DNA from 4 places in the Oceanobacillus picturae genome. Region 1 is predicted to be linked to each of the others. Evidence: riboswitches for the same ligand, from Rfam matches in the RefSeq annotation. Region 1 holds a riboswitch; each other region holds the start of a gene.
What was found. Region 1 has a riboswitch for S-adenosylmethionine ahead of BN988_RS04400 (LLM class flavin-dependent oxidoreductase). Riboswitches for the same ligand answer to the same signal wherever they lie in the genome.
Positions count from the first base shown of each region.

Region 2: another riboswitch for S-adenosylmethionine. It lies ahead of BN988_RS17765 (PLP-dependent aspartate aminotransferase family protein); the one in region 1 lies ahead of BN988_RS04400 (LLM class flavin-dependent oxidoreductase).
Region 3: another riboswitch for S-adenosylmethionine. It lies ahead of BN988_RS07805 (methionine ABC transporter ATP-binding protein); the one in region 1 lies ahead of BN988_RS04400 (LLM class flavin-dependent oxidoreductase).
Region 4: another riboswitch for S-adenosylmethionine. It lies ahead of BN988_RS16415 (methionine ABC transporter ATP-binding protein); the one in region 1 lies ahead of BN988_RS04400 (LLM class flavin-dependent oxidoreductase).

Region 1 is NZ_CCAX010000001.1:869,486-875,009, forward strand. It holds gene BN988_RS04390 (manganese catalase family protein) at 1-336, opposite strand, end outside; gene BN988_RS04395 (ATP-grasp domain-containing protein) at 645-1,595, opposite strand; gene BN988_RS04400 (LLM class flavin-dependent oxidoreductase) at 1,607-2,662, opposite strand; SAM riboswitch class I at 2,869-2,976, opposite strand; gene dacB (D-alanyl-D-alanine carboxypeptidase/D-alanyl-D-alanine endopeptidase) at 3,061-4,533, opposite strand; gene BN988_RS04410 (transposase) at 4,858-5,524, shown strand, end outside.
Region 2 is NZ_CCAX010000004.1:204,283-209,806, reverse strand. It holds gene metX (homoserine O-acetyltransferase MetX) at 1-778, opposite strand, end outside; gene BN988_RS17765 (PLP-dependent aspartate aminotransferase family protein) at 860-2,608, opposite strand; SAM riboswitch class I at 2,754-2,872, opposite strand; gene rarD (EamA family transporter RarD) at 2,994-3,896, opposite strand; gene megL (methionine gamma-lyase) at 4,102-5,283, shown strand; gene cls (cardiolipin synthase) at 5,521-5,524, shown strand, end outside.
Region 3 is NZ_CCAX010000001.1:1,523,838-1,529,361, forward strand. It holds gene BN988_RS19075 (hypothetical protein) at 54-215, opposite strand; gene BN988_RS07795 (MetQ/NlpA family ABC transporter substrate-binding protein) at 425-1,255, opposite strand; gene BN988_RS07800 (methionine ABC transporter permease) at 1,280-1,948, opposite strand; gene BN988_RS07805 (methionine ABC transporter ATP-binding protein) at 1,938-2,963, opposite strand; SAM riboswitch class I at 3,063-3,175, opposite strand; gene BN988_RS07810 (thioredoxin family protein) at 3,254-3,568, opposite strand; gene BN988_RS07815 (toprim domain-containing protein) at 3,591-3,944, opposite strand; gene gcvH (glycine cleavage system protein GcvH) at 4,078-4,464, opposite strand; gene BN988_RS07825 (arsenate reductase family protein) at 4,534-4,896, opposite strand; gene BN988_RS07830 (acyl-CoA dehydrogenase family protein) at 5,084-5,524, opposite strand, start outside.
Region 4 is NZ_CCAX010000003.1:395,119-400,642, forward strand. It holds gene serS (serine--tRNA ligase) at 1-1,035, shown strand, start outside; gene BN988_RS16410 (glycine betaine ABC transporter substrate-binding protein) at 1,422-2,324, shown strand; SAM riboswitch class I at 2,511-2,618, shown strand; SAM riboswitch class I at 2,723-2,825, shown strand; gene BN988_RS16415 (methionine ABC transporter ATP-binding protein) at 2,907-3,938, shown strand; gene BN988_RS16420 (methionine ABC transporter permease) at 3,928-4,578, shown strand; gene BN988_RS16425 (MetQ/NlpA family ABC transporter substrate-binding protein) at 4,606-5,424, shown strand; gene BN988_RS16430 (M20 family metallopeptidase) at 5,475-5,524, shown strand, end outside.

The DNA.
Region 1 (5,524 bases):
AACAATGGCATGCTGTGGATTTGACCCTCCCAATATAGCAGCTACAACTGGATCATCCACCGCATCATCCAATTCCAGATCTGGTGCGTTATCCAGAAGACGCGCAATTAGCGTGGCTAGCATTTCCACATGGGCAATTTCCTCTGTTCCGATATCCATTAATAGATCCTTGTATTTCCCATTCCCTCTTACGTTCCACCCTTGGAATAAGTATTGCATCATAACCGATATTTCACCGTATTGGCCGCCTAGAACTTCTTGTAACTTCTTAGCAAAAACAGGATCTGGACGATCAGGCTTGGCATGATACTGTAAATCCTTTACGTGATAAAACAATCCACTCACATCCTTTATAGTTTGACAATAGGCGAATATCCGCCCCTTTTAGATGGTATGCAGATAGCTAGGCCATTGTTCCACAATATTTACGCAAATGTAGGACGATAATAGGTGTTTGTAGTCAATTCATAATAAGTCGAGGAGGGCTTCTATATGCCATGCTTGCTTTCTTATCGGTCTTGAGCTTGGCTCTATCTGCCATGCTTGCGGATTTATTGGTCGTGGCCACTCTCTGTTCAAAAAATAAAGCTAAAAATTAAAATACTCCCACCTTTTTGGGTAAAAGTGGGAGTGTCTAACTTTAATTAAGATAGGATGGTAGGATAGTGGGAGTTTAGTTTTCTCCCTAAATACTTCGCTACCTCCAGCATGCCATAGGTGCCATAATCGGCTTCGGCTTCGGAATTATAATTTGTATTTGTATTAATGTCATACGTATAAATGTTCCCGTCCTCATCTTCAATAAATTCAATACCAGCGATTTGGATGTCATTCCCTTTAAGCACTTGTTGATATTTTTCTAATACTGGGTGGTCAAAGCCTTTCCTAACTTGGAATTTCGCAGGGGCTTCTTGTTCTTCAGCAGGACAGAATAAATCCTCAATGGTACATGCATCTGCCGGGCAAAGCTCAAATCCTTCTGATGTATCTACTCTTACTGCATAAACAAATTCCCCGCCGACAAACTCACACCTCGTAATATAGGATTCTGGTGACTGAATATATTCCTGTATTAAGGTGACACCATCAACAGGCTCTTCGAAATCCCCACCTTCTACATATTCCTGCAAGGCTTTAACTGAATGAAACAATTGGACACCAAGTCCCTTCCCTGCACGATTATGCTTTGTAATGAAAGGTTTCCCTGCAAAGCTTTCGGCTACTTCAATCAATTCTTCTTTTCCAACAGCAGCCGTTGTCTTTGGTGTACGGACTCCGTATTTTTCCAGTTCCAAATATTGCTTCACTTTGCTGAGCTCTAGATCAAGCGCCCTGCTCCCATTCACAACCGTTCTACCGTGATGTTCAAGCCAGGATAACACGGCACTGGTCAGCTCTGGAGAAAAACGGTTCCCCCTTGTGTGGGATGATGCACTCATTCGATTATAAAAAACCCCTTCTGGCGGGACAGCATTCAAATCAACCTTCCCGCTCGTTAGAAGCCAATTCTCATAAGGAATCGTTAATTCATCCAGTCGCTTAAATAAATGTGTCGTCCATTCTTCATTTTCATGAATGATATATAATTTCTTCATGATGACATCTCCTATCCATTATTTAGTAAAGCTTTTTTCCATTCATCGACCTTTGGCATAACATTTTTGGCGAAGTTTTCTAGCTCCTCCAATTGCGGAGAGCATTGCAGCAATAGTAAATCGACTCCAGCTTCTTCATATGCTATAATTTGCTCGGCTATTTGTTGCGGTGTGCCCACAAGATTTGGACGTAGGCCTCTGTTCGATACGGAATAATCCTGCAGTTTTACCTGCTGTTCCAGTTGTGACATTGTCGTAAAGTCCTGAAACCCAGCGTACGCATCGGATTCTTTTACAGTTGTAATTCTCTCAAGCTCTCGTAATGCTTCTTCCTCTGTTTCACGGCAAATAACATAGGCAGCCATACCAAACGACTGTAACGGCTCCTTTTCCGCATGTTTTCTCCGTTCTTTCATATCGTTTATTTTTTGTCTCGCTTCTTCTACTGTATGTCCATGCATGACATAGGCATCACAATAGGTGGAAATAACCTCTTTTCCTTTGTCACTTTCACCGCCAGCATACAACACCGGGTTTGGTCGTTGTACGGGTTTTGGCGAAAGCTTTGTATTTTCAATTTGATAAAATTTTCCGTTGTAGGAGAATGACTCTTCCGTCCACAAACCTTTTAACACCTCAAGAAACTCTTCTGTTCGCTCATAACGGGCATCATGCTTTGTAAATTCTGCTCCATATTGCTTCGCTTCCTCTGCCCACCAGCCGGATACGACATTTAATGTAAAACGCCCATTGCTAATATGATCAATGTTGGCCGCCATTTTGGCTGTAATAGCGGGATTGTGAAAGACAGGACGAACGGCCGTCATAATCTCTATTTTTTCGGTTACAGCAGCTAGTGCTGCAGCAGTTGACCATGCTTCAATTGAATCTTCATTTGTCCCTTTAATATCATTTAAATAGAGTTCAGCAATCAATGTCGTGTCATAGCCCCATTTTTCTGCTGACTGAATTACTTGCTTTGCATAATTAAAAGTAGGTGGCATTTTCTCATCTTCTACATTACGTAGCCAACCTCCAAAAATCGGTAACCAAAATCCATATCTCATCTTCCCCACTCCTATTCTCCAAATTGAAAATTAGAAAAACTCGCATTCTCTCGCTTTTTTGCGAATGTTTATGTTTTTCTTATACTTTGGACTTCAAAATTTTTACTACGTCGTTATTGCTTCCTAGTTGAAATTTTATACCTTCCTAACGTGCAAAAAAACTCTTTCCCGAAGAAAAGAGTTTAAAATTCTAATAGAACTTCATCCTCTTATCTTCCAAGCAATTGCTTGATGGAATTGGCACAGTATCTAACTAAACAGACCTGTTGCCGAGGCTTCAAAGGGCCATATCCCTCCACCTCTCTAGATAAGAAACATTATTATTTAATTGGTACTTAAAAGATTAGCGCAAAATGTTCGAACTGTCAATTAATTAAATTTTCCTAGTAAAAGCAAGGCTAAGGTCTTTCCGCAATAATACGAACAAGTCTATCTTCCACGTCTTTAGCAGCTTCTTCATCAAGCACATTATTAATCATAATAGAAAAAATATAATTCTCTCCTGACAGGGTCTGTAAATAACCGGATAGTGTAGTTACTCCAAAGATTGTTCCTGTTTTCGCTTCAACCTGGACGTCTCCCAACCGATTCCTTAGCGTTCCACCAACCATCTTGTCTGTCTCTCCTGCAACTGGGAGTGCGTTCTTGAAGGCAGGAAACCATGGCTTATCCTGTACGATAAAAAGTAGTTTACTAAGTTCGTTTGCTGGAATGAGATTAACATGGGAAATACCCGAACCATCTCTAATCAATAACGTACTTCGATTTAACCCAAGCTTTTCTAGCTCCTCCTGCATAACCTCAAGGCCTTTTTCCCAGCTTCCTTCCTTTTGTACATGCTTTCCCATTTCCTTTATGAGCACTTCCCCGTGCACATTGTTGCTCAGCTTCATAAACGGTACAAGCAATTCTTTTAATGGTATAGAACTGTGTTGATAAAGCAAGGAACTTTCATTAGGTGCTTTGCCAATCATCACTTCCCCAGACCAAGTGATCCCTTTTGCTTGAAGTGCATCCTGAAAAAGGGTCATCGCATAGCTTGTCGGATCCCATACGGCCATAAATTCTTTCACCGTTTCTGCCCCAGCTGGAACAGTGCCCGTAAGCGTGATTTCGTTTGACCCATGTTCTCGCTCCACTGTTAAATCCTCTTCCACTTTCTTGGAACTTGTCTCGGCTCGATTATGTATTGTTACATAGTTTGTGTTAGGTGACACGGTTATGATTGGCTTCTCCCCTGGCTCTGCACCGGCTGTTATTTGAAGCGTAACACTTCCCGCATCATAGTCCTCGTCAGGTGAGGCAGTCAGCGCCGAAATTTGCGCTCCGTAATGAAATGATTCATCACTCCAAATTAAGTCAGGGGAAAGGCGTACGTTATCATACCAAGTATCATCTCCAATAAGATCTCCCTTGATATGCGTCACTCCAAGTCCTTGAAGCTGCTCTGCAAAACGGGTAAAATCTTTAGGTGTCAATGTCGGATCTCCTTTTCCTATAAGGTAAAGGTTTCCTTCTAGCTTGGCTCCTTTTTTAGCTCCATCTGTTTTTATTTCGGTAGAAAAGGTGTAGTCTTCTCCAAGAACCTCTAAGGCTGCAGCTGCTGTTAAAAGTTTCATATTGGATGCAGGACGAAGCCTTGTATCTCCAAGGTTTTCATATAGAAGCTCGCCAGATTTTGCATCCCGCACACTCATTCCAACTAATGCACCATTCAACAGTGGTTCTGTTTCTAATTCGTTATCCAAACGCTGTTTCATTGTCCCCCGCTCCTCTATCGCATGTACTCTCATTTCTTCGGGCACTGAAGCAGCTAAGCAAAAGATGAGCAAGAGCATCCATACACGGCTGACATTTCTTTTTAACGTCATGTAAGCACCTCTTACATTTTATTGATCAGGCCCTATTTAGTATTTCCACAAAATAAGATGGAAATCCTTGTTATTAGAAAAACTCGCATTCGTTCGACTATTAACGAATGCGTACGTTTTTCTTATACTTGGTACTTCAAAATTTTAACTACGTCGTGATTGCCTTCTAGCTAAAATTTTATAATTTCCTAACGTGAATGAATTTCATAATTATTATTCCTTCTGTCTCAACGCTTTTGAGAGACAAAAAAAGAAGTACCTCCCCAAATCTTGTATAATGGTAGTTGACTATAAAACCATAAAAAGACTGAAGGAGCACTTCTTATGACTATTATACGACAAACAAGCTTATTTGGCATCCAAGAATTATACAAGATGGAACCTACCCAACGGTATGATTCAATTATATCCGAGATAGACGTGGATCGAATCTTCCATGAAGTGAATAAAAAATCACGACGTGGCGCTCCTGTGGAGCTTAATTATGCAGCGATGATTATCAGCTCTTTCATTCGCATAGTTGAACGTATTCCAACGATTAAAGATTTGGTGAAACGCCTGAATGATGATTTTGTTTTTAAATTGAACTGTGGTTTTCTTGTCTCGGACGAGACACCTTCCGAAGCTGCCTATTCTCGCCTGCTGACGAAACTTAGTGACTCTAGCGTTCTAGAAGAAGAACAGAAAAAAGTAGTCCTACAAGCCATTGTGGAAGGCTTTATTAGTGACAACACCGTCGCCATTGATGCCACTCACTTCGAAGCACGTGATCAAGCACCACCCAAAGAAGATAAGCCCAAAACAGAACCTAAAAAACGTGGACGCAAACCCAAGGAAGAACGGGAACAATGGTTACTTGAACAGGCTGAAATAGAAGCAAACTTGCCTCTTTATGAAAAGAAAATAGAAGCGCAATTAGACGTACCTTTAACCGACTTACGGGCTGAAGTCCCCCAAGCCCCAAAATGGGGCATAAAAAAGAACAGTGAAG
Region 2 (5,524 bases), on a different contig from region 1:
TGTTCGCATCAAACCTCTCTGTCAATTTTTTTCCCTGGTGATCTAAATAACTACTAACGTCATATTTAAGTTGAGTACCTTTTCGATCAAAACGCAGATTGAACAAGGTAGCACTTCTATAGGTGACCATGCCAATCATTCGAGCAATTTCCAATCCTTTTAATGAATGGTTCGTTTCATACTGGCCATTTTTCCAGGCGGGATCCTGTTTGATGGATGTTTCAGCAATATGGTTGTAAGCAATCCCGTAGTCTGTAAACACTGGAGTAGAAGCAAGAACGATGAGTTTATCCATTCTATCTGGATAGAGGAGTCCCCATTCCATTACCTGCATACCTCCGAGTGATCCACCCATAACGGCTGCCAGGTGGTGGATACCCATTATTGTCAATGCCTTATGTTGAGCATGGACCATATCCCTAACCGTGATGTCAGGGAAATGACTTCGGTAGGGCTCATTGGTTTTGTTATGAATAGTGGTTGGGCCTGTGGAGCCATGACAACCACCAAGTACATTAAAGGTGAGAACTTGATAGGCGTCTGTATCAACATACCTATTCTCGCCAATAAGACCACTCCACCAGCCGGAATTTTTATCATTTCCAATTGTATGCTGGTTCCCTGTTAAGGCGTGGCATACAAGAATAAAAGGAGCACCCTCTGGTCCGGAAATCTCATAACGGAGAGAAACCTCCTCAAGCAGCTCCCCAGAAGTGAGGAGGAGTGGTCCGATGGAGATGTTCCCAATAGTAGGGACCGTCCTCTGGGAATTAGTCATAAAACATCCTCCTTACCCTTGAAGAGTAGGCCTTTGGTTGATTCATTCATCACAAGATAACCTCCCGGGAAAGTTCCATTCTCACACTCCTGCAATCACACTCTCAGGAAGCCCTCCCCGTAAGCGGACGAATTCATCGTAGGGGGCGGTTCCTGAGACAACTGTAATCCCGGTTGCCTCAGCATTTTCGATAAGCTGTGTATGGCCCTCTGGATATCGTATCCATAAGATACTGCTTTGCTTATTTATGAATTGTTCTAAAGTGTCAGATGGAAGGACGTTGTGATCTACATAGACAGCGTCTACTTGATAAGGTACATCTGCTAACTGAGTAAAACGATTCTCTTCTCCGTTGATTTCCTGCTGGATTGTTGGAACAAGGAATCCGAGTGCTTTAAGCTGTTCAATTGCTTTATTCACTTCTCTATTGTTTTCTTCAGTGTAAACTGCGATTGCTTTTTGTCTTACTGTCCCATCACTTCGGTCGAATGGAGATCTGACCAGCCATTCTATTGCATCTTTTTCCGAAGGTTTTTGGTTCGTTGTTTTACCAACAGCCTGATTGATCGCCTCATCTAACGTGCTTAGCAGATCAGAAGTAGCTTCTAACCCGATAGATAATCGGACTAACTCTTCCGACACCCCGGAGCTTTTCAACTCCTCTGGGTTAAGCTGCTGGTGGGTAGTCGAGGCTGGATGGATAATGAGCGACTTCGCATCCCCCACATTCGCTACATGTGACCATAGTGATATGGAATCAATCAGTTTCCGACCAGCTTCCCGGCCACCTTTTATGCCAAACGTTATGATGGAACCATATCCGTCTTTCAAATACTTTTTAGCTAGCTGGTGAGAGGGATGATTTTGTAGACCTGGGTAGTTTACCCATTCAACAGCAGGGTGATCGGCTAGGTATGCAGCAATTTCTTGAGCATTTTTAGTGTGTTTTTCTATTCGTAAATGCAATGTCTCCAGTCCCTGTAATAACTGAAAGGCACTTTGTGGGCTTAAACAAGCTCCAATATCACGTAAAAGCTCTACCCGTAATTTTGTCGCAAAGGCGGCTGCCCCGACATCAATAAAACGTAATCCGTTATAGCTTTCCTGAGGCTCAGTAAAACCTTTAAATCTCGAATTGTTCCAATTAAAGCGGCCACCGTCAACCACAACGCCACCAATTGTTGTTCCGTGTCCACCGATCCATTTTGTAGCGGAATGGACAACGACATCCGCTCCCCAAGTAAGTGGTTTGGTTAAGTATGGTGCAAATGTGTTATCAATAATGAGCGGGATACCATGCTGATGGGCGATGGTTGAGACAGCCTCTACATCAAAAATATTAAGACTGGGGTTGGTAATGGTTTCCCCGAAAATAGCCTTTGTCTTGTCAGTTATAGCATTTTTGATTTCTTCAAGATTGCTCCCATCTACAAATTTCACAGCTATTCCATAGCGCGGCAACGTGTGAGCAAATAAGTTGTAGGTGCCACCATACAAATTGCTGTCTGCAATAATTTCATCTCCAGACCCGGCGATGTTTAATATTGCAAAGGATATTGCTGCCATACCCGAAGATGTAGCTACAGCTGCAACGCCATCTTCCAGTTGGGCAATTCGTTGTTCAAATACATCAACCGTCGGATTCCCAATCCGAGAATAGATGTTTCCTGCTTCTGATAAACCAAATAGATTTTGTGCATGCTCCGTATTATTGAACACATAAGAAGTTGTTTGATAAATGGGAACAGCTCTTGCTCCGGTAGACGGATCAGGCACCTGTCCTCCGTGAAGTAACGTTGTTTCATCCTGCTGGTTAGTAAATGATGACATGTAAATTCCTCCTTTAAGATTATGGCCTGCCAGTCAACAGCTTTTTGATGTAAGACTGCAGTTTGCAGTTTAACCGGTCTGGGGGAGGAGGGGAGAATATAAAAAGCCCTCTTCCTAAGAAGAGGGCGTATTATTCACGTTCCTCCTCTTATCTTCCAGATCCAAGATGATCTGTAGGATTTAGCACCATCGGAAGCAAACAAGGTTTGCTTTCAGGTTGCTGGGCTTCGCAGGGCCTATTCCCTCCACCACTCTTGATAAGAGATTTAATTTTTAAATTATTCACATTATAAAACCAATTATACGCGGTTGTCAACCGTTTACTGAAAATAATTGTATAGTAAAAAAACAAGAGGCAAGAACCTCTTGTTAAGTGACATGCGGTCTATTCTCTCGCCCTTTTATGAAAAGGGAAATAAGTTGATAACATATAGTTGATGAGGGCTATCCAGATAAGAGAAAATGCGATTAGATGAGCAGTAGTAAAGGTTTCATTATATACAAACACACCGAGAATTAGCATAATGGTCGGAGCAATGTATTGGAGAAACCCAATCATAGCTAGCGGAATTCTTCTTGCTCCGCCTGCAAACAATAGTAACGGAACTGCTGTCACGATTCCTGCACCAATGAGTAGCATGGTGGAGGACGTAAAGAAAGTATTAGTCTGAAAAATATTTTCCGGGATAATCAGTAAGTAAAGGATAGCTATTGGTGTAATAAACATTGTTTCAATTGTTAAGCTAGCAAAGGCTCCTACATCTAATCTCTTTTTAAATAATCCGTATAGACCAAAGCTCATAGCGAGCAATAAGGATACCCAAGGGAAAACTCCATAGCTAACTGTTAAATATAGAACGCCTGCCCCTGCAAGAATAAAGGAAACCAGCTGTCTTTTGGTCAGGGTTTCTTTTAACACGAGAATACCGAGTAATATACTAATTAATGGATTAATATAATAGCCAAGGCTTGCTTGAAGAACATGGTCGCTATTCACAGCCCAAATGAAGGTCAGCCAGTTGAGTGTAATCATAATGGATGCAAAAATCACAGCAATTAATTGCTTTTTGTTGGTCAGGATTGCTTTGCATTCCTTGATTACGGTGGACCACTTACCTAGCAAGGCAATGAGTACTAGCATGAATACGAACGACCATACTATTCTGTGTGCGAGAATTTCACCGGCAGATACATGATTCACTGCCTTCCAGTAGATCGGTAGAAAACCCCAGAGTAAATATGCCCCTGCAGTTAGTAGAATGCCTGTTTGTTCCTGTTTTCCATTCATGCCAACCCTTCTTTTCTATACAAATTTGTCCCCCACGTGTAACTGTAGTAAGTCCTAAACTTCTTTTATCAAATAAACTCCATTTTAAAAGAGTCTGATCTAAAAAGCAAAAAGCATGTTTGCAGTTATAAGAAAACGCTTTCAAAAAGAGTACTAATAGAATAAGATAGTAGTAGAATAAGAAATCATTTCAGGGGGGATCTTTGTGAAGAAAGACAATCAACATATCGAAACAGCAGTTATCCACCAGGGCTATGACGCAAAGGATATGCTGGGGAGTCTGACACCACCTATTTTCCAGACCTCCACATTCACATTTGCTACCGCAGAACAAGGAGAAAGGCGTTTTGCAGGGGAGGAAGAGGGCTACATTTATTCTCGGCTAGGAAATCCGACTGTAAAGATTCTAGAAGAGAGAATGGCTTCATTAGAGCAGGCTGAACGTGGTCTTGCTTTTGCTTCAGGCATGGCTGCTGTGTCTTCAGTGCTAATTGCTCTAACAAAAGCAAACGATCATATTCTATGTTCTTCAGGGCTCTATGGCTGTACCTACGGCCTTTTAACTATGCTACAAGAGAAGTACCAGATAAGCCATGACTTTTCCTTAATGGATACAGAAGAGAGTATCCGAGAAAAAATAAAACCAGAAACAGCATGTATTTATGTCGAAACACCAATTAATCCGACGATCCGGTTAATTAATCTTAAAATGGTTGCAGATATAGCAAAGGAGTATAATATTCCTGTGGTGGTTGACAATACATTTTCAACCCCCTATTTACAGCGACCACTTGAACTTGGCTGTGACATCGTAGTTCATAGTGCTACCAAGTATATTGGTGGGCATGGTGATGTGATAGCAGGTCTAGTAGTGGGCAAGAAAGCGTTTCTTGATTCCGTTTCCATGACAACACAGAAAGATATTGGAGGCATTATTTCTCCGTTTGATGCATGGTTGCTCCTTCGGGGTATGAAAACATTACCTATCCGAATGGACCGGCATTGTGATAATGCAGAAAAGATTGCAAGTATGCTAGAGAACCACCCCAAGATCTCGGCTGTTTATTATCCATTTAGTGCCCAAATGAAGGAACAGCATTTTGATAAACAGATGAGACGCGGAGGCGGGGTTCTCTCATTTGAGATTAATGGTTCAAAAAAGGACGCACAAACATTGCTTAACCATCTCACTTTTATAAAAATTGCGGTAAGCTTAGGGGATGCGGAGACATTAATTGAGCATCCGGCAACCATGACACATGCGGTTATCCCAGAAAACACTCGTATGGAGATGGGGATAACTGATCAGCTTATAAGGCTTTCAGCGGGATTAGAGGCATGGGAAGATATTTGGTATGATTTGGAACAGGCACTAAGTAAAATATAGAAGGCCTAACCCTTGCAGAGCACTCTGTGAGGGTTTTTTCTCGGCTTCTTCTTTTTTTTAAAAACTGGGCATTATTTGCTTGTCATTTTTTCCTGGCATAATCTTCAAGCTCTGAGGGTAAATATATAAGATGGGAAAGGTGCATGGTACCCATATGACGGTATATGGAAAGATGTGCTATATTATATAAATGATCCGTTTTAGACCGTGAGCAGAGTTTTGGAGGGAGCCTTACATATGG
Region 3 (5,524 bases), 650 kb from region 1:
GATTCTGCATCTTTACAAAAATAGACCCTCATTTTCATGAGGGTCTAATCCTTCTACATTTTATCCAAATTATTTATGAGCGCTTTGCTTTTTTCATATTCCTTTTGACGGCTTTTCTCTACTTCTAGACGAGTTTCCAATTTTCTCTCATACTCAGCGTAAGGCACTTTATGTGCTTGTTGCATGCCCTTTTCCATTTCTGGAGTATAGTTCATGCTTATTCCACTATTAATAGTGAACCATCCTTTCGTTTTGTGTACATGAATAAATGTATCACAATACGGTACCCTGAACAATTCAGTTATAAACCCCTTTTGAGGGTTTTACTTCTATATTTGTTCATTTGAGAAATTCTACTATGCCCTTCCAAAAGTTCTTTTAGATAACTGCTGTTTACACGCACATCCTCAAGATTTGTATTTTTTTATTCTTTTCCGCCCACTGGGACAACGGCACCTTCATATTCTTCCAATATATAGTTCTGTATCTCTTCTGAATGAAGTACATCAACAAGCTTATTTAGTGCTTCGTTGTCCTTATCCTCTTCCCTTACCGCAATGACATTTACATAAGGAGATTCTTCACCTTCCACAAAAAGCGAATCATCAAGTGGATTTAGACCCGCTTGAATAGCAAAGTTCGTGTTAATGACAACAAGTACATTTTCTTCTGAATTATAGTATTCTGGAAGTAACTCTGCGTTATAATCTGGTGAGAATTCAAGCTTCTTAGGATTCTCCACAATATCATCTACTGTTGCCGTTTCTTTGTCCACATTTTCATCAAGGGTAATTAATCCTTTTGCTTCAAACAATGAAAGAATTCGTCCATGGTCAGGTACGGAATTACTCATTATAACTTCAGTGCCTTCCGGGATATCATCTACACTCGGAATATCTTTGGAATAAACACCAATTGGCTCGATATGAATACCACCAATTTCCGTTAACTCATATCCAGTATCAGCGATGGTTTGCTCTAAGTATGGAATATGTTGAAAGTAATTTGCATCAATTTCGCCATTTGCTAAATCATCGTTTGGAAGAACATAGTCTTCGTATGGTTCTACCTCTAATGTGATGCCTTCCTCTTCAAGTAGTGGCTTTGCTTCTTCCAAGATCTCAGCATGCGGAATACTAGAAGCACCTACCTTAATTGTATTGTTATCACCTTCAGATGAAGACTCATCCCCTCCGCCACAAGCGGCTAACGCAAGAACAGCCAATAATGATACTAGGATTAGAATTTTTTTCATTTTTAATTAACTCCTTCTTCTGTTTTATCGTTTATCTAGTTTTGTTGCTATAATATCTCCAATAAATTGGAAGATAAATACAATGACCACAATGAGTACGGTACATAGGAACACGATATCAAAGTCCCGGCGCATAAAGCCCGAATAGTATGCATAGCTCCCCAATCCTCCAGCTCCAATTGCTCCAGCCATCGCTGTATAACCAATAAGTGCAATAGCTGTTACTGTAATACCAGATATTAACGCCGGCATGGATTCTGGAAGTAGCACTTTAAAGATAATTGTTCTGGTTTTTGCCCCCATTGCCTTAGCCGCTTCCACGACGCCTCGATCCACTTCACGAAGGGCGATTTCAACTAGTCTTCCATAAAATGGTGCAGAACCAATGATAAGTGCGGGTAATGCGGCCTCTGGACCACGTATTGTCCCAATTAGGAAATTAGTGAACGGGAATAACAAGAAAATTAAAATGATAAAAGGAATGGCACGAAAAACGTTCACCAGTGCTGATACAACAAAATGGAAGCTTTTATTTTTCCAAATTCCATCTTTAGAAGTCAGATAGAGAAGTAAACCGAGTATAATCCCAAGTATAAACGTTCCAATTAAAGCAGTAATCGTCATATAGAAAGTTTCTTTTGTTGCTTCAATTAAATCTTCTATTTTAATGCTCTGAAATAAATCATTTAGCATTTTGAATCACCTCCATTTCCACAGAGGATTTTTCTTTAATATATCGAACCGCTTCATCCAATTCATTTCCTGCAATTTGTACGATTAGAGTTCCATACGCCCCAGCTTGTGTCTGCGTAATTTTCCCTTGCAGAATATTGATCTCGACTTCATACTTCTTAGCAAGCTGGCTAATAAGCGCCTGATTGGTTGTTTCACCAATAAAATGAAGTCGAACAATTTTTCCTTCCGTATAGGCTTCTGTAATGTCACGAATATTTTCATCTTCCTCACCGTTGCCCATTACCTGTTCCACAAACTTCTTGGTTACATGCTGACGAGGATGGAGAAAAACATCCATTACGTCGCCTTGTTCTACTACTTTTCCACTCTCCATGACGGCAACATGATTACATATTTTACGAATAACATGCATTTCATGGGTTATTAATATAATCGTTAAACCAAACTGCTTATTAATATCTACCAGTAAATCCAGAATGGAATTCGTTGTCTCCGGATCTAGTGCAGATGTTGCCTCATCACAAAGCAATACTTTTGGATTGTTAGCTAGAGCTCTCGCTATTCCAACACGTTGCTTCTGTCCACCACTTAATTGAGAAGGGTATGCCTTCTCTTTCCCTGATAGCCCAACAAGATCGATGAGCTCTTGAACACGCTTTTGCCTGTCCAATTTAGCAACACCGGAAATCTCCAACGGAAACGCAATATTATCCTCCACCGTTCTCGACCAAAGCAGGTTAAAATGCTGGAAAATCATGCCAATATCCTGTCTTGCTATGCGTAGCTGGCGGGCAGTCATTGCAGTGATATCTTCATTGTTAATCTTAATGCTACCGCCCGTGGGCTCTTCAAGCCTATTGAGCAAACGGACAAATGTACTTTTTCCAGCACCACTGTAACCAATAACACCAAATATATCGCCATCATTTATGTTTAAATCTAAACTTTCTACTGCAGTTACGCTGCTTTTGTTTGAAGTAAATACCTTACTCAAACCTTCAATTGATATCACGTTAATCCTCCTTAGTAAACCTCGGCAATAGTATGCCCAAATAGCACAAAAAACGCCATTCTGAAAGAACAGAATGACGTAGTAAGTCGTCTTCACGTTCTCTCATCTGTCAAAGTTTTCACTTTGCAGGAATTGGCACCTTTCAACTATTAAAATAGTTGAAGGTTGCCGCGGTTTCACAGGGCCAGTCCCTCCACCGCTCAAGATAAGAGTCTATTTTTTTATCCACTTAAATTCGATAAGAATTATACTATCATGCTGCTTTTACTGTGTCAATAAATAATTTAAGATTAATTTTTAACAAAAAGTTCTGGTTTATACTCCATCAAATAGCCGTAAATGTTAGGAATGGATTGAAAGGCATAAACCTTCTCCTTTATCTGATGATCTTTCATAATGAGAAGACAAGGTACGCTTTCCACCTGGTTCTCGATCATAAACTCTGGATAAAGGGATGCATTCATTTCATAGAAAATGGTTTCCTTGTGCACTTGTTCAATTTTTTCTAGCATGGTTCTTGCAAGCGCACAGGTACCACAAAAAGGAGTATAAATATAAAGCAAATAATCGCCATCATTTAGTTGTTTCGTTGTTAATTCTTGCAAAAAATCACCTAACCAATCTGCCTCATAATAAAAATAGAGGGTTAACCGCTATCCGTTTACTTACCAGCGCTGTTGCAAGCGCTTGTTCAGGTGTTGTCGCGACCTCCCGATATTCACTGCTGACATATATATGTTCTGCATGTGGGAGCTCTCTCGCCAACTGTTTACGTAACTTTATGCCTGAATAGTCTTCGTCCACTAAAATATACACGTCCTTATAGTCAAGCTCATAAGTTTCAAGTAATTCATCTAGACGTTCCACTCCAAGTGTTCCATTGGTACAAACAATTGTTACTTCATCTGTAATAACCTTTTTAACTTGTCGTTTATCTGTTAAACCCTCTACAATGATTATTTTCTCATTTTCATGTGACATGGTTACATAGCTCTCCTCGAAAATCAAGCAAAATGTTTTTTCTAAAATCATTTCCTAATAAGAGTATATGAAGAAAAGAAGGCTAACTATACAACTTTTATAAAGATGCACGTTAGCCTCCCTTTTTTATTCTTTATTCTTCATCGTTAAGCACTGCCTCATATGCCTCAGCGTTCAGAAGTTCATCTAATTGCGCTTGTTCAGATGGCTCAATTACGACCATCCATGCTTTCTCATATGGGGATTCATTAACGAACTCAGGGCTGTCTTCTAAATCTGCATTTACTTCTACTACTTTTCCACTAACTGGCGCATATAATTCAGAAACTGTTTTTACAGATTCTACACTACCGAATGGTTCGTTAAGTTCCAATTCGTCTCCAACTTCAGGTAACTCAACAAATACGATGTCTCCCAGTTCATCCTGAGCAAAATCGGTAATCCCAATACGTAGTTTGCCGTCTTCCCTTTTAACCCATTCATGTTCTTTAGAATATAATAAGTCCTTTGGTATGCTCATTGTTATCCCTCCATTATGTAATCCATCTTAACTATAACTCAATTTGCGCATATTTTTCTAGTCAAAAATTTATTCTGACCGCCAAGTCTCATTATAAACTTCTTCCTTGAAACCGACTGTCACCTTTTGACCGTCTGTAGCAATCGGGCGTTTTATAAGCATCCCATCTGTTGCTAGAATAGCTGCCATTTCCTCATCGGAAGCATTCGCTATTTTCTCTTTAATATTTCCTTCTCGGTATTTTTTACCACTTGTGTTAAAAAATTTCTTTGCTGGCAGTCCACTATTCTTAATTAGTTCAAGAATTGTTTGCTCAGTCGGTGTATTTTCCACAATATGAACGGCATGGAAATCAACCTGATTTTCTTCCAACCACTTTTTGGCTTTCTTGCAAGTACCGCAATTTGGGTACCAATAAAACGTCAGTGCCATTGACTTAACCACCCTACTCACTTATTTGCTTCTATTATAGCAAATATGTAATAGACATGACGAGTTAGATGCTAGCTATAAGTAAATGACACCATAAACAGACGTGTATCTTTAAAAGCAAAAAGCCAAACGCTCATTCGAATACTTCGTAAAAATTCGAATGCATTTGGCTTTAAGGTATTTATGATTAAACGATATACTTTTCTTCCTCAATTATTTGCTCTGCAATTTCTCTTTTCTTAGCTACAACGTTTGTTGGTGTGTGACGTGTAAGCTTTCTTAATGAAGATAGCATCATTCTTAGCGTATCTCCTTCTTCAACAGCGATTAGTGTTTCTTTCGCGTCTGCTTCAATACGATTAAATGCCTCCTGAACATAAACCTGTGTATATTGCAGTTTTAGATTACTTTTTTCCAAGCCAGATTTATTTATTGCCTTTTCCGTTCTCAAAATGGCCGCTTCCATGTTGTACACTTCTGCTGTCATATCTGCAAGGTTAACAAGAATTTCTTGTTCCTTTTCAAGCTTTTTCATGTATTTCTGTGCAGCAAGTCCTGCACCAAGCAATACCATTTTTTTTGCATTTCTTAGTAAATATTTTTCTTGGGCTAGTGTTTCACCGCCTAC
Region 4 (5,524 bases), on a different contig from region 1:
GAACGCATCTCTGAACTGGATAAAGAATTAAAAGAAATTGAAGAAACGCTTAACATGATTATGCTTTCTATCCCAAACATCCCTCATGAAAGTGTACCTGTGGGAGAAGATGAAGAGGATAATCAAGAAGTGCGCAACTGGGGAGAACGCAAAGACTTTAGCTTTGAAGCACAACCTCATTGGGATATTGCGACAAACCTTGATATCCTTGACTTCGAACGTGCAGCAAAAGTAACAGGAAGCCGTTTTGTCTTTTATAAAGGGCTTGGAGCCAGACTAGAGCGTGCTTTATTAAACTTTATGATGGATTTACATGCAGATGAGCATGGCTATGAGGAAATGCTTCCACCATATATCGTCAACCGCACCAGCATGACAGGAACAGGTCAGCTACCTAAATTTGAAGAGGATGCCTTTAAGCTAGAAGAGTGGGATTATTTCATGGCTCCTACAGCAGAAGTACCTGTTACGAATTATCACCGTGATGAAATCTTAAATGTAGATGATCTTCCTAAAAAATACGTAGCTTTCAGTGGTTGTTTCCGTTCTGAAGCGGGTTCTGCTGGTAGGGATACACGAGGCCTTATTCGTCAGCATCAATTTAATAAAGTGGAGCTCGTTCACTTTGCTAAGCCAGAGGATTCTTATGAGACATTGGAGAACCTGACAGGTCATGCTGAAAAGGTATTGCAACTATTACAGTTACCATATCGTGTCATGAGCATGTGTACAGGGGATCTTGGATTTACAGCAGCGAAGAAATACGATATTGAAGTATGGATTCCAAGCCAAAACACGTACCGGGAAATTTCTTCTTGCTCTAACTTTGAAGACTTTCAAGCAAGACGTGCCGGCATCCGTTTCCGCAGAGAAGCAAATGCGAAGCCAGAGTTTGTCCACACATTAAATGGTAGTGGATTGGCACTTGGTCGTACTGTAGCAGCTATTCTGGAAAATTATCAGCAAGAGGATGGCTCTGTCATCGTCCCTCCTGTACTACGTGCATATATGGGTGGAAAAGAATCCATTAAATAATTGGATAAGATAAAGAGTAAGGCTGTTTTTCGGTTATCGAAAACAGCCTTTTCTAGTTGTTTCGGAAAGTAAGTCAAGCTCATCGCGAAGTTAGTAGATAGATTTTTTCCCTCGTATCTCTATGATCAATACTCCTTTTATAGCAAAATTGTACAAAAAAGACGTAAGTCGGAGTAAATCGACGTAATAGAAGCATGTATCAAAGAAATCTCTGTTAAATTAAAATTTTACAAACTTTTTATACAGAAATAACTGAATATGGACTTTGAATCAAGCCTCCAATAGGTATAACATTAAACTTGCATGCTTGCGATCTAACATGCTGGGGATCGTACCATCAAATATATTGAAATTATAGTAGATAAAATGGAGGTTATTTTTACAACATGATGAATTTCAAACGTAAAATACTAGGAATATTTATTGTTTTAATCTTATCTCTTATGATAGCAGGTTGTGGATCAAGTAATGAGGATGCACAAGCAGAAGGAAGTGTTAGTGAAGAATTAGATTATACTATTACTGGTACAGAGCCTGGTGCTGGACAAACTAAGAAGAATGAAGAAGTTTTAGAATCGTACGATAATCTTGCCGGTTGGGAACAGGAATTATCTTCGGCAGGAGCAATGTTATCCCAATTAAGTAAGGCTATTGATAATAAAGAACCAATTATTTTTAGTGCATGGTCTCCACATTATAAATTTGCCAAGTGGGATTTAAAATATTTAAAGGATCCCAAAGGTATTCATGGTGATGAAGAAAAGATAACAACGATTGCAAGAAAAGGCCTAAAGGATGAAATGCCTGAAGCTTACACAATTATTGATCGCATACAATTGGAGCTTCCAGATGTAGAAGAAGCATTATTAGAGGCTCAGGAAAAGGAATATGCTGAAGTAGTAAAGGATTGGGCTAAGGAAAATCAAGAAACAGTTGCAGAATGGACGGAAGGTGTAGACTCTGTGGATGGGACTTCTATTGAAATCGCTCTTTTACCTTGGGATGATGCAATTTTTACAGCAAATGTTGCTAAATTCGCGTTAGAGCAAAAAGGTTATGATGTGACACTTACACAAGTTGATCCAGCTATTATGTTTGAAGCCATAGCAACTGGGAGTGCTGATGCATCATTAGCAGTATGGATGCCAGTAACACATGCCGAATTATATAAACAATATGAAGATGATTTTGATGACTTGGGGCCAAACTTAGAGGGTGCTAAAACTGGGTTAGCAGTACCAGCTTATATGGATATTGACTCTCTAGAAGATCTAGAACCAAAGGAATAACGCTTGCATTGAAAGAACCCTATCTGTTTGCGGTAATTCAAAGGATAGGGTTCTTTATCTTTTAGTAATCCTTTACTTATGCTAAAAATTAAAAGAATGAATTGAATAATTTATTAGAAAAAACTGTTGACAGATTGAAAGGCGGGTAGTAATGTAAGTAGCAACAACAAATTAAATATGCATTACTTCTTATTCAGAGAGATGGAGGGACTTGGCCCATTGATATCTCGGCAGCGGACTTTTAATAGTACTGTGCTAAATCCAACAGGCGAATGCGAGCCTGAAAAATAAGAAGAGGATGATCGTACATAGCTGATCCCTTCTTATTTTTATAAGAAGGGATTTTTTAGTTTTACACGAAACAACTCTTCTTCACGACAAAATTAAATATGCATTACTTCTTATCCAGAGAGGTGGAGGGACTGGCCCATTGATACCTCGGCAACGTGCTTTTAAAGCAACGTGCCAATTCCAACAGACGAAGGTCTGTAAAGATAAGAGGAGGATACTAGTTCATTGCCTCTTCTTATCTTATAAGAAGAGGCTTTTTAATTTGAAACTACAACGAGCAGGAGGAAGTAGATGATTACATTTGATCAAGTTTCAAAAGTATACGGCGAAAAGGCAGAAGGTGTAAAAGCACTGGATAATGTGGATCTCCACATAGAAGAGGGAGAGATATATGGTGTGATTGGGTTTAGTGGTGCTGGAAAAAGCTCGCTCATTCGATGTGTTAATTTACTCGAACAGCCAACATCCGGAACAGTAACCGTGAATGGGCAAAACTTACAAGCACTTTCACCTAAGGAACTACGGGAGGCAAAGCGAAACATAGGGATGATTTTTCAGCATTTTAATTTACTTAATTCGAAAACCGTGTTTACCAATGTCGCAATGCCCTTACTGTTAAGCAAAACTCCAAAAAAGGAAATAACCAAGCGTGTTTATGAACTACTTGATTTTGTCGGCTTGCGTGACAAGGCTGACAGTTATCCAGATCAACTTTCTGGGGGACAGAAACAGCGAGTTGGGATTGCCCGTTCTCTTGCAACCCAGCCATCCATTCTTTTATGTGATGAGGCAACATCAGCCCTTGACCCAGATACAACAAATGCTATTTTAAAACTTTTAAAGAAAATTAATCAGGAATACAATATCACCATTTTAATTATCACGCACGAAATGGGCGTAATTAGAGAAATTTGCGATAAAGTTGCTGTGCTTGAAGATGGAAAAGTAGTTGAATCTGGTTCTGTATTTGATGTCTTTTCTCAGCCGCAAACGACCACAGCTCATAACTTTGTCAGTACGGTGATGCATGATCAAATCCCAGATTCCGTATATGAGTTAGTAAGAAAACAAGACGCACATAACCAAATTTATCGGATTGTCTTTGTTGGTGAGTCTACTGGAACACCGTTGTTGTCGCAAATCGCAAAGCAATACGAGGTAGAGGTAAATGTTCTGTTTGGTAGTATCACAGAATTACAGGGCGTACCATTTGGAAATCTTATCGTGCAATTTGAAGGGGAAGAAAAAGAGATTAACCGTGTCATTATGCATATTCATCAGCAAAAAGTAAGTGTAAAGGAAGTGTTAGCAGATGTTGGTTGATTGGCAACAAATTACAGAGGCATTATGGCAAACCATTGTAATGGTAGCAGTCGCCCTATTTTTCTCTATGATTATAGGGTTGGTATTAGGAATTGTCCTTGTTGTAACACGTAAAGGGCACTTATGGGAAAACAAGTATATTTTTACGGTCTTAAATGCAATAGTAAACATATTTCGTTCTATTCCGTTTATCATCCTAATGGTCGCAGTCATTCCATTCACGAGATTAGTTGTTGGAACCTCAATAGGCACGGCCGCAGCTATTGTACCAATGGTGTTATTTGCAGGACCATACATTGCAAGATTAATAGAGAATTCTCTTTTAGAAGTAGATCCAGGTGTGATGGAAGCTGCCCAGTCAATGGGAGCAACACCTTGGCAAATAATCATTCGCTTTCTTATACCAGAAGCTCTTAGCTCCCTCGTGTTAGGGGCAACCATTGCCACAATTGGATTGGTTGGAGCCTCAGCCATGGCAGGAGCTGTTGGTGGTGGCGGATTAGGAGACCTGGCCATTACCTTTGGTTATCAGCGGTTCGACACAATGGTGATGCTAATAACAGTAGGAATACTCGTCGTCATGGTTCAGGGATTACAATCCACCGGAAATATTTTATCCAAAAAAATAAGAAGAAGATAAAATCAAAACAAAAGGAGAAGATACAGCATGAAAAAGTTAAGTCTATTATTGTTATTAGTTAGTTTAAGTTTGGTGATTAGTGCTTGTTCTAATGGGGAGGCTGCAACGAAGGTCAAAGTAGGAATTAGTGGCTCTGACACAACGATTTGGGATTATGTAGCAGAAAAGGCCAAAGAAGAAGGAATAGAGGTTGAGATTGTTCGCTTTTCTGACTATGTGCAGCCGAATCTAGCATTAGCTGAGGGAGAAATCGATGTGAATGCTTTCCAGACTGTTTCATATTTTGACGCCTTTATCGAGGAGCATGACCTTGACCTGACTCCAATTGCAACAACAGTTATCGCGCCAATGGGTCTTTATTCTGAAAAGCATGATTCTGTAGAAGATATCCCTGAAGGTGGAACAATTGCCTTAGCTAAAGAAGCAACGAACATGGGCCGGGGACTTTTACTTCTTGAAGAAGCAGGACTAATTAAATTGGAAGAAGGCTTTGACGGAAATGGCTCTGTCGATAAAATCGTAGAAAACCCGAAGAACCTTAAATTTGAACAGCTTGTAGCGGGTCAGACTCCAAGGGTGTTGCCAGATGTAGACGCCTCACTCATCAATAACGGTATTGCAGTGGATGCAGGATTCAGCCCATTGGATGATTCCATTTACCATGAGGATGAAACAGCTACCCCGTATATTAATATTATCGCCGTACAAGAGAAAGACAAAGATGATGAAACCTTAAATAAACTAGCAGAAATTTACCAGTCTGATGACGTAGCAGACTTTATTATTGAAGAACGCGATGGAAACTCCATCCCAACATTTGTACCGTTAAGTGAAATTGGCCATTAAAAGAGAGAGTAAGACGTACAGCATAAAAATAAAAAAACGAGGTGGAGTAAATGAGTGTTGTAGCTAAAAGTTTAGAAGAAGTGAAGAAGATCATTGTTGA